Regions from separate parts of the Micromonospora sp. CA-248212 genome, predicted to be linked through region 1. Evidence: riboswitches for the same ligand, from Rfam matches in the RefSeq annotation. Region 1 holds a riboswitch; the other holds the start of a gene.
What was found. A riboswitch is a leader RNA that binds a small molecule or an ion and turns the genes downstream of it on or off. The one in region 1 is predicted to bind cyclic di-AMP.
Positions count from the first base shown of each region.

Region 1 (8,115 bases):
GGGCGGCAGGGTCGTGGGCGAGGCGACCGCCGGTGACGCGGAGCTGCTGGTCACGGCCGCTCCGACGCGAGGGTCAGGCACTGTCTATTCGCGTACGGGAGACTGGTTTCCGATCGTGTCCCTGGTCTTGTTCGTGATCTCCGTGGGAGCGGCGGTGGGCCGGCCCAACAGCGGGCCCCGCCGTCACGACCCGTCGGCCGCCGTGAGCCGTTGACGGATCCGCTGCGCGTCCGGGTGGCCCAGCTCGTCGAGGATGCCCAGCGCCGCCCGCCAGCTCCGCGCCGCTTCCGCCGGGTCGCCGGCGTCGACCAACGCCTCCGCCAGGTGCGTCAGCGTGTCCGCCTCGTAGTACCGGTCCCGGAACTCCCGGTACAGCGCCAGCGCGTGCCGGTAGGCGACCACCGCCTCCGCTGGTCGTCCGGCGCGGTGCTGCGCGTAGCCGAGGGTGTCCCACGTGGGCGCCTGGCCCTGCCGGTCGTCGAACTCGCGCAGCAGCTCCAGCGCCTGCTGGCACGCCTCAACGGCGGCGTCGTGCTCGCCGAGCTGGGCCCGGTACCAGCCGACCGCGTTGAGGGCCATCGCCTGCCCGTAGCGATGGCCCGCCTCGCGGTACAGCGCCAACGCCGCCTCGGCATGCCGGACCACCTCGGCTCGCCGGCCCTCCCGGTCGGCCACCTCGGCGAGATCGAGGTAGGTGTGCGCCTGGTTGGCGGGGTCGCCCAGCTCGCGGAACAGCTCCAGCGCCCGCCGGAGCTGACCGGGCGCCTCGTCGAGCCGGCCCAGCCGGGCCTGCGCCCGCGCCAGGCTGCGGTGCGCGTACGCCTGCCCGACCGCCGCGCCGCCGCGCCGCGCCGCCGCCAGCGCCGTCCGCTGCACCGCCAACTGGTCGTGCCAGCCGCCCTGGCGGTCCAGGAAACTGGTCAGGCTCCACGCCAGCTGCCAGGCGTGCCGGTCGGCGCCGCTGGCGGCGCACCGTTCCACGAGCGCGATCAGCACGTCGCGCTCGCGCGTGAACCACGCCACCGCCTCGTCGTGGTCGCCGAACTTCTCCGGCCGCACGCCGGCGACGGCCGGGGCGAGGGTGATCGGATCCCAGTGCGGATGCAGCAGCACGGCCGCGGCGTGCGCGCTGTGCAGGTAGTGGTCGAAGAGTCGGCCGCGCGCCTCGGCCCGGTCGCCGGCCGGGTCGTGCTCGGCGGACAGTTCGGCCGCGAACGCCCGCAGCAGGTCGTGCATGGCGTACCGGTCCGGGGCACGTTCCAGCATCAGGTGCGCATCCGCCAGCTCGGCGAACGCCGCCTGGACGGCCCGCCGGCCGGCACCGACGAGACTGACCCCGGCCGCCGTACTCACCGTCACGTCCGTGCTGCCGCCGACCAGCCGGAACAGCCGCGCGGTCGGCACCGACAGCAGCCGGTACGACCAGGACAGCGCCGCCCGCACGCTGCTGTCGTGGTCGCCCGTGTCGAGCCCGTCCAGCCGGCCGCCGGCCCGGAGCTGCGCGCCCAACTCGGCCAGCGGCAGGTGGGGCCGGACCACCGCCCGCGCCGCCACCACGACCAGGGCCAGCGGTAGCCGGTCACAGAGTCGGACCAGATCGTCGACCGCGGCCCGCTCCGCCTCCGCCCGCGCCCCGATCCGCGCGTACAGCAGGGCCTGCGCGTCGTCGGCGCTGAGCAGATCCAGCACGACCGCCTCGGCGCCCTCGGTGGCCACCAGACCGGTGAGCCGATCCCGGCTGGTCACCAGCACCAGGCAGCCGGCCGCGCCCGGCAGCAGCGGCCGTACCTGCGCGGCGTCCCGGGCGTTGTCGAGCAGCACCAGCACCCGCCGACCGGCGAGCAGGCTGCGGTACAACGCGGTCTGCGCCTGCTCGTCCGCCGGCACCTCGCGCGGCGGCACCCCGAGCGCGGCCAGGAAGCCCCGGACCACCTGCTCCGCGCTTCGGACGACGCCGCTGTGGCTGTAGCCCTCCAGATTGGCGTAGAGCTGCCCGTCCGGGAACTGCCCGGCGACCCGGTGCGCCCAGTGCACGGCGAGGGCCGTCTTGCCGACCCCGCCCGCTCCGGAGAGCACGGCCAGCGGGACGGCCCCGGGTCGCTCCTCGGCGGACGCCCGCAGCGCGTCCAGACGGTCCAGCTCCGAACGCCGCCCGGCGAAGCCCCGGACATCCGACGGCAACTGCGCGGGGACCGGGCGGTCCGGCCGCGACGGGGCGACGATGACCGCGGCGGCCGGCACGGGGGACACCTCCGGGGTCGGCGAGGTGACCTCGCCGCGCAGGATGGCCTGGTGTAGCTGGCGAAGCTCGATGCCCGGGTCCACACCGAGCGCGTCGGCGAGCCGGTCCCGCAGTCGGGCGTAGTACGTCAGTGCCTGCGCCCCGCGACCAGCCGCGGCCAACGCGTGCAGCAGCACGGCGGCGACCGGTTCGTCGAGCGGGTGCTCGTCGGCGAGCCGGGTCAGCGGATCGATCACCGCATCCGGCTCGCCCCGTCGCAACACTCCACGGGCCCACTGCACGACGGTGTCGGTGTGCCGGCGGTGCCAGTCCTGCCGGACCCGGGCCGCCCACTCGCCCGGCAGCCCCGCCAGCGGCTCGCCACGCCACAGCTCAAGCGCCCTGCGCAGCAGTTCCACCCGTTCGGGGTCCCCGTCGGGCAGCCCGTCGGCACGCTGCCGCAGCGCGTCGAAGTGCGGGCCGTCCACTGTCTCCGGTGGCAGGTCCAGCAGGTAACCACCCGACCGTCGCGCCAACACGTCCGGCGCGCCCGCGTCGGCCAGCACCCGGCGGAGCCGGGCGAGGTAGACGTGCAGGTTGTGGCGAACCCGGGGCGGCGACGCGTCACCCCAGACCCGGTCCACCAGAGCGTCCAGGTTCACCGGTCGGCCCACGTCGACCGCCAGTGCGGCCAGGACGGCGCGCTGGCGGGCCGCTCCGGCATCGACCGGACGGCCGTCCGCCCAGACCTCGACCGGCCCGAGGACCCGAATCTCCATGAACCGCCGCTCGCTGCACCGCCGGTCGCCCCACCGGCACCCCCGGGACAGCCGGATTGAGGTTCCGGCAGGAATTCGTCGACCTTCCGCGCAGATCATCGTTGCTACAAGGACATCGATCAACGTGATGTCAGCAACTCGACTCGCGGCCGGTTCCGGTCGTGACGACACCGGAGGTCACCATCGTGCGAAGTGCTCTGCGAAGGCTCACGTCCGCGCTGCTCGGTACGATCGCCGTGGGCGCCACGCTCGGCGTCGCCCCGAGCCCGGCCCAGGCCAACTACGCCTGCCCGTCGGGTCTGCTCTGCCTGTACGCCGGGGCCAACTTCAGCGGCGACATCTTCCTGCTCGACGGTCCGTACAACGGATGCAACGACGTCCCGCTGCCCTCGTACTTCCGCAACCGGGCCCAATCGATCATCAACAACCGGCCGTCCGGCACCGTCTCCACCTTCTGGGACAACGCCAACGCCACCGGCCTGCTCGGCTACCAGCACGCCTATGGCTACCGGGCGAACCTGGCGTACGACTCGGCCGCGATCGGGGGGAACTGGAATCAGCGGATCGAGGCGGTCCGGGTCTGCTGATCCATGAGCGTCGCCGCGCAGGGGGGAGCCGGCGACGCCGCACCGGGGGAGGGGCCGCCACGGCGCCGGCCGGAGTCCGCGAGGGCTCCGGCCGGCGCTGTACGGCGGTCAGCCCGGGTAGTAGCAGACGTTGGGAATGACCGGGCCGCCGTTGACCCCGAAGATCGCGAAGCCCATGTAGGCACGTGTCTGCGGGCCGTACTCGCCGTCCTCGGCGATGTTCGCGTACACGATGTCCTCATTGATCTTGTGCTGGGCGTACCGGACGGCGTCCCGGGTCTTCGGACCGTAGTTCCCGTCCAGGCTGAGCGACCGCGCGTAGCAGTTGTTCAGCGCCTCCTGGAGCACCAGCACCGCGGAGCCCGAGTGGCCGTAGGTGAGGTAGCAGCTTTTGTTTCCGGTCTGCCAGCCGACGGTGGGCACGTGCATGTCCGCGCCGCCCGGGTAGCCGCCGACCCGGTAGAAGGTCAGGCTGGTGCACGGGCTGGACGCCTGTGCGGCGGTCGGCGCGGACAGCGTCAGGCCAGCGCCGGCCAGTAGGGCTACGAGGACGGCTGCGGCGCGGCGACGGCCGTTGCGACTCTGCTGGAGCGGCATGATCTCCTCCTGGGGTGTCGTTTCCGGGACGGACCCGGTGTGCTCCAGAGCATCGCTACCGCCCGTCTACGGTTTCCTGTCCGAACGTCAATTCACCGGGACGGCAGGCCCTGATCGGAAACGGTCCATGATGGCCGCTGCACAGGTGGACGTCCTCCGCAACCGCTGGCCGCAGCGCCCCGCGTGAGCCGGTGAACAACTTCACAAGCGGTGGGCGACCGTCACCCACCGTGCCTACCGTCGGTCGGGTCCACCACCGTGGACGCCGCGACCGGCAACGCCAAATCCTGCCCCCGGTCGTCGGAAACAGAACCCGGGCAGGAGCGGGGGACCCAACGTTCCTCGGTGCATGTCACCTCGGGGTGAAGCCGCCAGCGCGCGGCCGGGCTCCTCGGCCCGAACCCGACAGCTCACCTCGCCGGCGTGGAGGAATGATCCATGACGTCTGCGTACACCCCCCGTCATCGACGGGTCACCACCCGCCGCGTCGCCGTCGGTACCCTGGCGGTCGGCGCGGTCACCGGCGCCGTCGCCCTCTTCGGCCCGGCGGCCCCGGCCCAGGCCGGTGTCAACTGGGACGCGATCGCCCAGTGCGAGTCCGGCGGCAACTGGAAGATCAATACCGGGAACGGCTACTACGGCGGGCTGCAGTTCTCCCAGGGCACCTGGGCCGGCTACGGCGGCACGAAGTACGCCGCCCGCGCCGATCTGGCCAGCCGTGGCGAGCAGATCGCGATCGCCGAGAAGGTGCTCGACGGGCAGGGCATCGGCGCGTGGCCGACCTGCGGCCGCAAGGGCGGCTCGTCGGGCGGTACCTCGACGAAGTCCACCGCGAAGTCCCCGACGAAGTCCACCGCGAAGTCCCCGACGAAGTCGACCTCCAAGTCGTCGACGTCCACCTCCGGCAAGGAGCGGCCGGCACGCGGCGACCAGCCGGCTACCCGTGGTCACGAGCGGACCGCCCCGGCGGCCGGCGGCGACACGTACGTGGTCGCGCCGGGGGACACCCTGTCGGAGATCGCCGAGCGGCACCCCCGCAGCGGCGGCTGGCAGGCCCTGTACGAGCGCAACCGTCAGCTGATCGGCGCGGACCCGGGCCTGATCTTCCCGGGGCAGCGGCTCGCTCTCTGACGTACGTACCGACGAACGCTCGGCCGGGTCACCGGCCGAGCGTTCGTTCGTCTGGCGCTGTCCTCGCGGGACGGGTCACGCCGCCGAGGCGGCCGACCTCGCCTCGCGGCGGGCCATCACGTCGCCGTTCCAGCCCCAGCGCTGCGCCGGCGCGGCGGCCTCGGCCGTCCAGCCGGTGCCGCCCCCGCCACCGTCGATGGCCGTCTCGACCGAGTCGGGGGTGCTGCGGGCCAGTCGCAACGACTGCTCGGCGGTCGTACGCGCCGCACACGGCCAGGACTGGCCGGCGCACTGGAGGTTGCGGCAGCGACCCTCGTCGTCGGCCTCGTGGGCCTCGAGCACGTCGACCGCGAGCTGCCAGAGCAGCGGGTCGGTCACGTCGCCCGGGCGTTCGGCACGACGGCTCGGTCGGTTGCTGGTCTCGTCGGACATGGGCCCCCCTCGTCAGGCTTTCCCCTCAAGACTTCACCTGTGTGCGGCCGGCTAAACCGCCGACCTGCTGTGATGTGTCTCCGGTCGCAGCAACCGGGGCGCTCTAGTCCGGCAATAGCGGCATCTCGACACCGGGAGCGCGGCCGAGCAGCGCCGCCCGGGTGAGCGCCGTCGAGCCGAAGCGGTCGCGGACCGCGTCCACGGCGGCGTCCAGGTCGGCCCCGGTGTTGGCTTGGAACGGCAGCTCCGGCTGCACCGGGTTGTCGTCCAGGTTGCCGACCGAGACGCCGAGCAGGGTGACCCCGCGCCGGTCGATCTCCGGTAGGGCGGCCCGCAGCAGTGTCCGGGCGGCGGCGAGCAGTGGGGTGGTGTCGGCGGTCGCCTTGGGCACGGTGTGCGAGCGGGTGGCGCGGGTGTAGTCGCCGAAGCGGAGTCGCAACACCATGGTGCGTCCGGACCGTCCGGCCGCCCGCATCCGTCGGGTGACCCGGTCGACCAGACCGGCGAGGATGGCGTCCAGTTCCTCCGGCGCAGGTGGGGTACGCCCCAACGCGTGCTGCGCGCCCATCGAGCCCCGCCGCCGGCCCATCTGCACCGCCCGGGGGTCGCGGTTGTGGGCGAGAGCGTGCAGGTGCCGGCCGGCGCCGGCCCCGAGCAGGGACACCAGCGCGGCCTCGCCGAGCCGGGCCACGTCCGCGACGGTACGGATCCGGCGTTCCCGCAGCTTCGCGGCGGTGACCGGACCGACGCCCCAGAGCCGTTCCACCGGCAGTGGATGCAGGAACGCAGTCTCGGCGTCGGGGGCGACAACCAGCAGCCCGTCCGGCTTCGCCACTGCGCTGGCCACCTTCGCCAGGAACTTCGTCCGGGCCACACCCACCGTGATCGGCAGGCCGACCCGGTCGCGGACCTCCCGGCGCAGCCGCTGGGCGATGTCGGCCGGTGTGCCGACCAGCCGGCGCAGCCCGCCCACGTCGAGGAACGCCTCGTCGATGGAGAGCCCTTCGACCAGCGGCGTGGTCTGTCGGAAAATCTCGAACACCGTCCGGCTGGCCTGCGTGTACGCCGACATCCGGGGCGGCACCACGATCGCGTCCGGGCAGAGCCGTCGTGCCTGCTGACCCCCCATCGCGCTGCGCACACCCCGCGCCTTCGCCTCGTAGCTGGCGGCCAGCACCACGCCGCCGCCGACGATCACCGGCCGTCCGCGCAGGCGCGGGTCGTCACGCTGCTCGACCGACGCGTAGAAGGCGTCCAGGTCGGCGTGCAGGATGTGGGCGTCGTGCGACACGTACACATGTTCGCATGACGGCCGGTCGTCGCGGCAATGAGCTGGGAGAACGCCCGCTCAGTCGAGGCAGAACTCGTTGCCCTCCGGGTCTGCCATGACGATGTGACCGGCGCCGAGCGGGGGAGCGGGCTCGTGTCGGGCGAGCCGTGTGGCACCCCGAGCGGTGAGCCGGTCGGCCTCCGCCTCCAGGGCCGCCATCCGGTCGTCACCCGTCAGCCCCGGCGCGGCCCGCACATCGAGGTGGACGCGATTCTTGGCCTGCTTGCCCTCCGGCACCCGCTGGAAGAACAGCCGTGGCCCCGCCCCCGTGGGGTCGACCACCGCCGACGCGTCGTTGCGTCGCTCCGGCGGCACGCCCATCGCGTCCAACGCGGCCTCCCACGAGTCGAAGCCCCCGGGCGGGCCCTGCAACTCGTAGCCGAGGGTGTCGGCCCAGAACGCCGACAGGGCGGCAGGATCGGCAGCGTCGAACGTTATCTGCACTTCACGGGCCATAGCAGCATCCTCGTTCCCGGTCTGGTCGGTCATGTCGCCATCCTCTCGCGACGGACCGACAGGATCGTTGCGACAGCGGGTGCGGTCCGGTCACAGGTCGTCGAAGGGGCGGGCGTAGCGGAATTCGCCCCGGATCGATCCGTGCCAGGCGGTCAGCGGTCGGGCCATGAAGTACTGCGGGCCCCACGGCTGCGGCGGGGTGACGCCCAGCTCGACGGCCGGCCGGAACCCGAAACGCGGGTAATACTCGGGGTGCCCGAGGAGCACCACGAGCGCCTCGTCTCGGGCGTCGGCGGCGCCCAGGACCGCGTGCATCAGGGCGCTGCCGACCCCGCGTCGCTGCCAGCCGGGCAGCACGCCGAGCGGCCCGAGACCCAACGCCACCGGCGCACCGGCCACGCGGGCCCGCGTGGCCACCACGTGACCCACCACCAGGCCGTCCCCATCGACCGCCACCAGGGAGTACGCGGGCAGCCACCCGTCGTCGACGCGCAACGCGTCCACGAGCGTCGCCTCGACCGGCAGGCGACCGTCGCCACCGCCGTCGGTGCTCCTGGTGGCGGTGTCCGTGCTCGGCCCGTG
Region 1 is NZ_CP192023.1:3,094,658-3,102,772, forward strand. It holds gene ACQP03_RS14755 (nitrilase-related carbon-nitrogen hydrolase) at 1-214, shown strand, start outside; gene ACQP03_RS14760 (AfsR/SARP family transcriptional regulator) at 184-3,000, opposite strand; gene ACQP03_RS14765 (peptidase inhibitor family I36 protein) at 3,186-3,587, shown strand; gene ACQP03_RS14770 (peptidoglycan-binding domain-containing protein) at 3,696-4,184, opposite strand; cyclic di-AMP (ydaO/yuaA leader) riboswitch at 4,455-4,623, shown strand; gene ACQP03_RS14775 (transglycosylase family protein) at 4,623-5,315, shown strand; gene ACQP03_RS14780 (hypothetical protein) at 5,391-5,747, opposite strand; gene dinB (DNA polymerase IV) at 5,851-7,038, opposite strand; gene ACQP03_RS14790 (VOC family protein) at 7,096-7,533, opposite strand; gene ACQP03_RS14795 (GNAT family N-acetyltransferase) at 7,624-8,115, opposite strand, start outside.

Region 2 (6,590 bases), 3.0 Mb from region 1:
GCAGCCATGCACCCAACCACCCCCACGCGCCGACCGCCCCCGCTCCTGCCCGAAGAAGTTTCCAGACGGCAACATATGACCGTTCTCAAATGCATCGATGAGTTGTAACGTCGGCCACACGTTCCCAGCCACGGCGTGACACACCCCCTGCCGCGCCGCCAGAAAGAGGTGGGCCCATGGGACTCCGTCCCAACCTGCTGACCCGGCGCGTCGCCGGTGTCGCGTCGACAACTCTCGCGCTGCTGCTCAGCACCGCTGCGGTGGGCGTCGTTCCGGCCGCTTCGGCCTTCTCCTCAGCACCGGGTGGCGCCTGCGCGCAGCCGGTCGACAGCCACGCCAACGCCCGGGCGAAGCCCGGCGCGGGGGCCCTGCACGAGCCGAACGAGCTGACCGCCAAGCAGGTCCGCGAGCGGGACGCCGACCTCGCGGCGGCGCTGCGCGAGCGGGCCAACTACCGGGCCGGCGCCGGCGCCACGACGCTGGCCGCTACGGTCACCATCCCGGTGGTGGTGCACGTGATCCAGGAAAACAGCACTCGGGCCGGCGGAAACATCCCCGACTCGATGATCACCTCGCAGATCAGCGTGCTGAACCAGGCCTACGCGGGTGGGACCGGCGGCGCGGCCACCGCGTTCGCCTTCCGACTCGACTCGATCGACCGGGTGACGAACCCGTCCTGGTATCCCATCGTCGACGGCTCGTCGGCGGAGCGGTCGATGAAGTCGTCGCTACGGGTGGGCGGCAAGAACACGCTCAACATCTACCTCGGTGAGTTGAGCGACGACCTGTTGGGCTGGGCGACCTTCCCGCAGCGCAGGCTCAGCAGCATGGATGGCGTGGTCGTGCTGAACGAGTCGCTGCCGGGCGGCACCGCCACCAACTACAACCAGGGCGACACCGGCACCCACGAGGTCGGCCACTGGCTGAACCTCTACCACACCTTCCAGGGTGGCTGCGGCGGCTCAGGTGACGGCGTCAGCGACACCCCGGCCGAGGCGTCGCCCGCGTACGAGTGCCCGACCGGCCGGAACACCTGCTCGGCGGCCGGCCTGGACCCGATCACCAACTTCATGGACTACACCTACGACTCGTGCATGTACCAGTTCACCGCGGGTCAGGCGAGCCGCATGCTGACCGCGTGGAACGCGTACCGCGCGGCCTAGCTCCTCGCGTACACCAGGTGCCGGCTCCGTCACGACGGAGCCGGCACCGGCGTCTCTGCCCCCAGGGCCGTGGTCAGGCGGCCGTGCACTGAACGTCGCGGCTGCGGCGGGTCGGGCGCGTCTGCGGTACGGCCGCGGGCGCGGCCGCCGCGGGCGGGGTCTGCGGATCGAGCCAGACCTGGACGGCCGGACGCCCCACGGCGATGCCCAGGCCGTGCTGGTCACGACGGGTCAGCATCGCCACGTCGACGGTGAACTCGAACAGCCGCCAGTCGGCCCGCGGCTCGGCCCGAGCGCTCTGCGCCAGCCGGGCCACCCGGACCGGATCGGTGACCGGCCAGGCGTGACCCGCCACGTACGCCTCGTCGTCGCTCTCCTCCGGAGGGAACGAATGCAGCGCGTATCGGCCGTCCCGTTCGAGGTCCCGGCGCTTCGGCGAGTCGATGATGAAGCAGAACAGACCCTCGTCGGTGATGACCGGGGAGACCGGATGGACCCGGGGCCCACCGTCGGCACGGACCGTGGCCAGATAGCCGAAGCCCGGCCCGTACTGCTGCAGGAGAACGCGGATGCCGTCGGCGAGGCGGGGCTCGTCGACGGCGAAATCGGACCAGGAAGCCATGCGAGCATTCTATCGAACAAATGTACGAGGAGCGACCTCGACACGCTGGTCACCGCCCACCTCGCTATGGTGGTCCGATGCTGCTCTCCGACCGTGACCTGGTCTCCGAGATCAAGGCCGGCACGCTGGGCCTGGAGCCGTTCGAGCCCACCCTGGTCCAACCCTCCAGCATCGACGTACGACTCGACCGGCTGTTCCGGGTCTTCAACAACCATCTCTACACCCACATCGACCCGGCCATGCAGCAGGACGACCTGACCTCGGTGGTCGAGGTGCCCGACGGCGAGCCGTTCGTGCTGCACCCGGGAGAGTTCGTGCTCGCCTCGACGCTGGAGGTGATCTCGCTCGGCGACCAGCTCGCCGGCCGACTGGAGGGGAAGAGTTCGCTGGGCCGCCTCGGCCTGCTCACCCACTCCACCGCCGGGTTCATCGACCCGGGCTTCTCCGGGCACGTCACGCTGGAGCTGTCCAACGTGGCGAACCTGCCGATCACCCTCTGGCCGGGCATGAAGATCGGTCAGCTCTGCATCTTCCGACTCTCGTCGCCCGCCGAACACCCGTACGGCTCGGTGGTCTACGGCTCGCGTTACCAGGGTCAGCGAGGCCCGACGCCCAGTCGCTCCTGGCAGAACTGGCGTGCCTGGCCGACGCGCTGATCCGCCCTTGCGATGTAAGGAAGGGCCCCCTTCTATACCTGAGGCGTTAGAAGGGGGCCCTTCCTTACATCTCAGCCGGGGCGGCCGTAGCTGTGGATGGGCCCGTCGTCGACCTTCTTCATCTTGACGGGCACACCGGCCTGGGAGGCGTGCACCACCCAGCCGTCGCCGACGTACATCCCGACGTGGTGGATGTCGCTGTAGTAGAAGACCAGGTCACCGGGGCGCAGGTCGCCCTTGCTGACGTTCTTGGTCACCCGGCTCTGCGCGGCGGCGTTGTGCGGCAGCGACACACCGGCCTTCGCCCAGGCGGCCAGCATCAGCCCGGAGCAGTCGTACGAGTTCGGACCCTCGGCGCCCCACACGTACGGCTTGCCGATCTGGGCGCAGGCGAACTTGACCGCGATGCCGGCACCGCCACCCGGGTAGCTGGCCGGGCAGGGCGCGGGACGCAGCGAACCGCCGCCGCCGTTGCCGTACACCTTGAGGCGCAGCTTCTGTAGCCGGTCGATCTCCTCGTTGATCTGCTTCTTCTTCGCCGCCAACTGGGCCTCGGTGCGGGTCAGCTGGACCACCATCTCGTCCAGCGGCGCCTTCTGCCGGGCCAGCTCGTTGCGCAGGTCGGCGACCTGGCGGACGTCCTCCTGCTGGTTGTGGGCGAAGCGGTCGAGCATTTCGAGCTGACCGACCATCTCACTGGGCGACCGGCTGCCGAGCATCGTGTTGACGGTCGACAGGTTTTCACCCATGTACGCGCGGACGGCCAGCGCGCTGACCTTGTCCATCGCGGCGTCGACCTGGCGCTCCAGCGGCGCGATGCGGGCGGCGAGCGTGTCGGCCTGCTTGCGCTTGAGGGCCAGGTCGGCTCGGGTGGCGTTGTGCCGCTCGATGATCGGTTCGAGCTTGTTCCAGTCGTCGTCGATCTGCCGTTCGATCTCGGCGACGGACGGGTCGGCGTGGGCCACCGTGGCGCTACCGGTCAGGACGACGGCGACGCCGACCAGGGCGGCGAGGGCGGTGGTGAAGCGGGACCAGCGTGGACGCGGCACGGTCGACGTCGGGTCGGCCGGGGCCGACCGTCCGGACGACGGCCGCGGGGCTTGGAGGGCCACCGGGTTCCGTACTCCTTCTTCCTGACCGCCTACCGGGTTAGCTGACGGGTTCGGGCGGGAAGTGGGCGCCCTACCGCAGGAACTGCGGATTCACCCCGAGGAACCTGGGTCCCCGGCTCGCTCGCGAGCGACTCGGCGGTGTCGGTCCGTTACCGCCCGGGGTGGGCAGACCTGCTACCGGGCCGACGAATGACCAGAGTAGAGACGGCCGTTACCGATCCGCAACCCGTGCGGCCGTGACACTCCGTACCGATTGCGGCGGGCCATCGAGCGGACGTGAAGATTTCCTTCCGTACGTTTCGAAACATGGAAAGGTATTGACGTGGGCTCCCGAGCAGGACGAAGGTGACGGCACCGACACCAGTTCACATGTAGGGGGTTCGATGAAACGTCCGACCCTGCTCGCCGTCGCGCTCGTCACCGCCACGGCGGCCGTGCCGCTGTCCGCCGGCCCGGCCACCGCGGCCCCCGCCGCCGACCGCCAGCAGCAGTACGCCGCCGCGGCGACCGAGTACGGCGTACCCATCGACGTACTACTCGGCGTCTCCTACCTGGAGTCCCGCTGGGACAGCAATGCCGGCACGCCGAGCACCAGCGGCGGCTACGGCCCGATGCACCTGACCGACGCCCGGCACGTGACCGCCCTGCCCCGGGGCGGTCACCACGACGCCCCGGGAGAGGATCCGCGCGGCGACGAGTCCCGTCGTCCTCTCGCACCGGCGCCCGCCACCGGCAACGCGCCGCCCAGCGCCGCGCTGCAGACCGTGGACGCCGCCGCCGCGCTCACCGGCGCCACCGCCGAGGCGCTGCGCACCGACCCGACGACGAACCTCCGGGGTGGGGCGGCGCTGCTGGCCGCGTACCAACGGGAGGTCGGCGCCCCGGTCGGAGTCGGCACCGACCCGGGCACCTGGTACGGCGCGGTGGCCCGCTATGCCGGCGCGGACAGCGCCGATGCCGCGGCGGCCTTCGCCGACGAGGTCTTCACCACGATCGGCGCGGGCGAGACGCGGGTGACCGACGACGGCCAGCGGGTCACGCTGCCGGCCCGGGCGGTACGACCCGAGCGGTCCTGGCTGGACCGACTGGGGCTGCGGCGACTCGCCCGCCCGGACGGGTTGGAGTGCCCGAGCACCGTGTCCTGTGAGTGGATCCCGGCACCCTACGCGGCGTTCGGCGACGGCGACTACGGCAACCACGACCTGTCCGACCGGCCCGCCCGGCAGAAGATCGAGTACATCGTCATCCACGACACCGAGGCGAGTTGGGCGACCACCCTGCAACTCGTCCAGGACCCAACCTACGTGAGCTGGCACTACTCGCTGCGCTCGGTGGACGGGCACATCGCCCAGCACGTCCGCACCAAGGACGTCGCCTGGCACGCCGGCAACTGGTACGTCAACGCCAAGTCGATCGGGCTGGAACACGAGGGCTTCGCCGCGCAGGGCACCTGGTACACGGAGGCGATGTACCGCACGTCGGCGAAGCTCGTGCGGCACCTCGCGCTGCGGCTGGGCATCCCGCTGGACCGCCAGCACATCATCGGCCACGACAACGTGCCCGGCACCACGGCGGCGACGGTCCGCGGGATGCACTGGGACCCGGGGCCGTACTGGGACTGGACGCACTACTTCGACCTGCTGCACGCCCCTCGGCTGGACACCGGCACCCCGGCCACCGGGCTGGTCCGGATCGACCCCGACTACGCGACAAACCAGCCGGCGTTCACCGGATGCGTCACCCCGGGGGCACCGTGCGCGCCCCGCGGTTCCTCGTCGGTGGTGCTACGCACCGCGCCGGCTCCGGACGCGCCACTGGTCAACGACATCGCGCTGCGCCCCGACGGCACCCCGAACACGATGGACGTGTCGGACCACGGTGCCCGCGCGTCCGCCGGCCAGACGTACGCGCTGGCCGGTCGACAGGGCGACTGGACGGCCATCTGGTACCTCGGGCAGCGGGCGTGGTTCCACAACCCCGCGTCCGCGCCGACGGCCACCTGGACGGTCGGCATGGTGGTCACCCCGAAGCCCGGCCGGGCCACGATCCCCGTCTACGGGCGGGCGTACCCGGAGCAGGCGGCCTACCCGGCCGGCGTGCCGTACCAGGCGATCTCACCGTTGCAGTACACCCTCGCCGCCGGCCAGCGGTACGCCGTCGGCGCGGTGCTGCCCGGCGAGTACTACCGGGCCAGCACGTTCGACGGCTCCTCGCCCGGCGACTGGACGGTGATCCGGGGCCAGAACCGGTACGCGCAGATCCAGTTCGGCCACCGCGTCATGTACGTCGACCTCGCCGACGTGCAGTTGCTGCCGTCCCCGGTGGGCGCACCCCGCTGAGGAACCACGACGGCCCCCGGTCGAGGTGACCGGGGGCCGTCGTCGTGCGTGCTGGGGATCAGCCAGGTCGGCGGAACCCGGCGACCGGCATGGTGTTGATGCTGGACACCTGCACCGGTTTACCGGCGCGTGGCGCGTGCACCATCTGGTTGTTGCCCAGATACAGCCCGACATGACTCAGGCCCGAGTAGAAGAAGACCAGGTCACCGGCACGGGCGTCGGCGCGCGAGACGGCCTTGCCCTCGTTCCACTGATCACCCGTGTGGTGGGTGAGGTAGATCCCGGCCGACTTGTAGGCGTACTGGGTCAGGCCCGAGCAGTCGAACGAGTTCGGGCCGGTGGCGCCCCAGACGTACGGATCGCCGACCTGCTGGCAGGCGGTCTTGATCGCCTTCTGCGCCGCCACAGAGACCACGCCGTTGATGGTCGGGCAGCCGGCGGTCTTGACCGTGGTCTTGGGCATCGACGCTTCGAGCTTCTTGATCTCGGCGTCGATCTGCTTCTTCTTGGCCGCCAGCTCGCTCTGCTGCTTGGTCTGGGTGGCGATCAGCGCGTCCAGCTTCTGCTTCTCGCCGTCGTACTTGGCCCGGACGGCGAGCACACCCTCAACCTGCTTGCGCTCCTGGGAGGCGAGCCGGTCGAGGAGGGTGAGCTGCTCGGTGAGCGTGTCCGGCTTGGCGCTGACCAGCAGCGCGCCG
Region 2 is NZ_CP192023.1:87,350-93,939, reverse strand. It holds gene ACQP03_RS00440 (zinc metalloprotease) at 177-1,163, shown strand; gene ACQP03_RS00435 (pyridoxamine 5'-phosphate oxidase family protein) at 1,237-1,785, opposite strand; gene dcd (dCTP deaminase) at 1,863-2,441, shown strand; gene ACQP03_RS00425 (NlpC/P60 family protein) at 2,513-3,553, opposite strand; cyclic di-AMP (ydaO/yuaA leader) riboswitch at 3,566-3,701, opposite strand; gene ACQP03_RS00420 (N-acetylmuramoyl-L-alanine amidase) at 3,937-5,892, shown strand; gene ACQP03_RS00415 (C40 family peptidase) at 5,951-6,590, opposite strand, start outside.
Region 2: linked by a shared signal. The riboswitch ahead of ACQP03_RS00425 (NlpC/P60 family protein) and the one ahead of ACQP03_RS14775 (transglycosylase family protein) in region 1 are both predicted to bind cyclic di-AMP.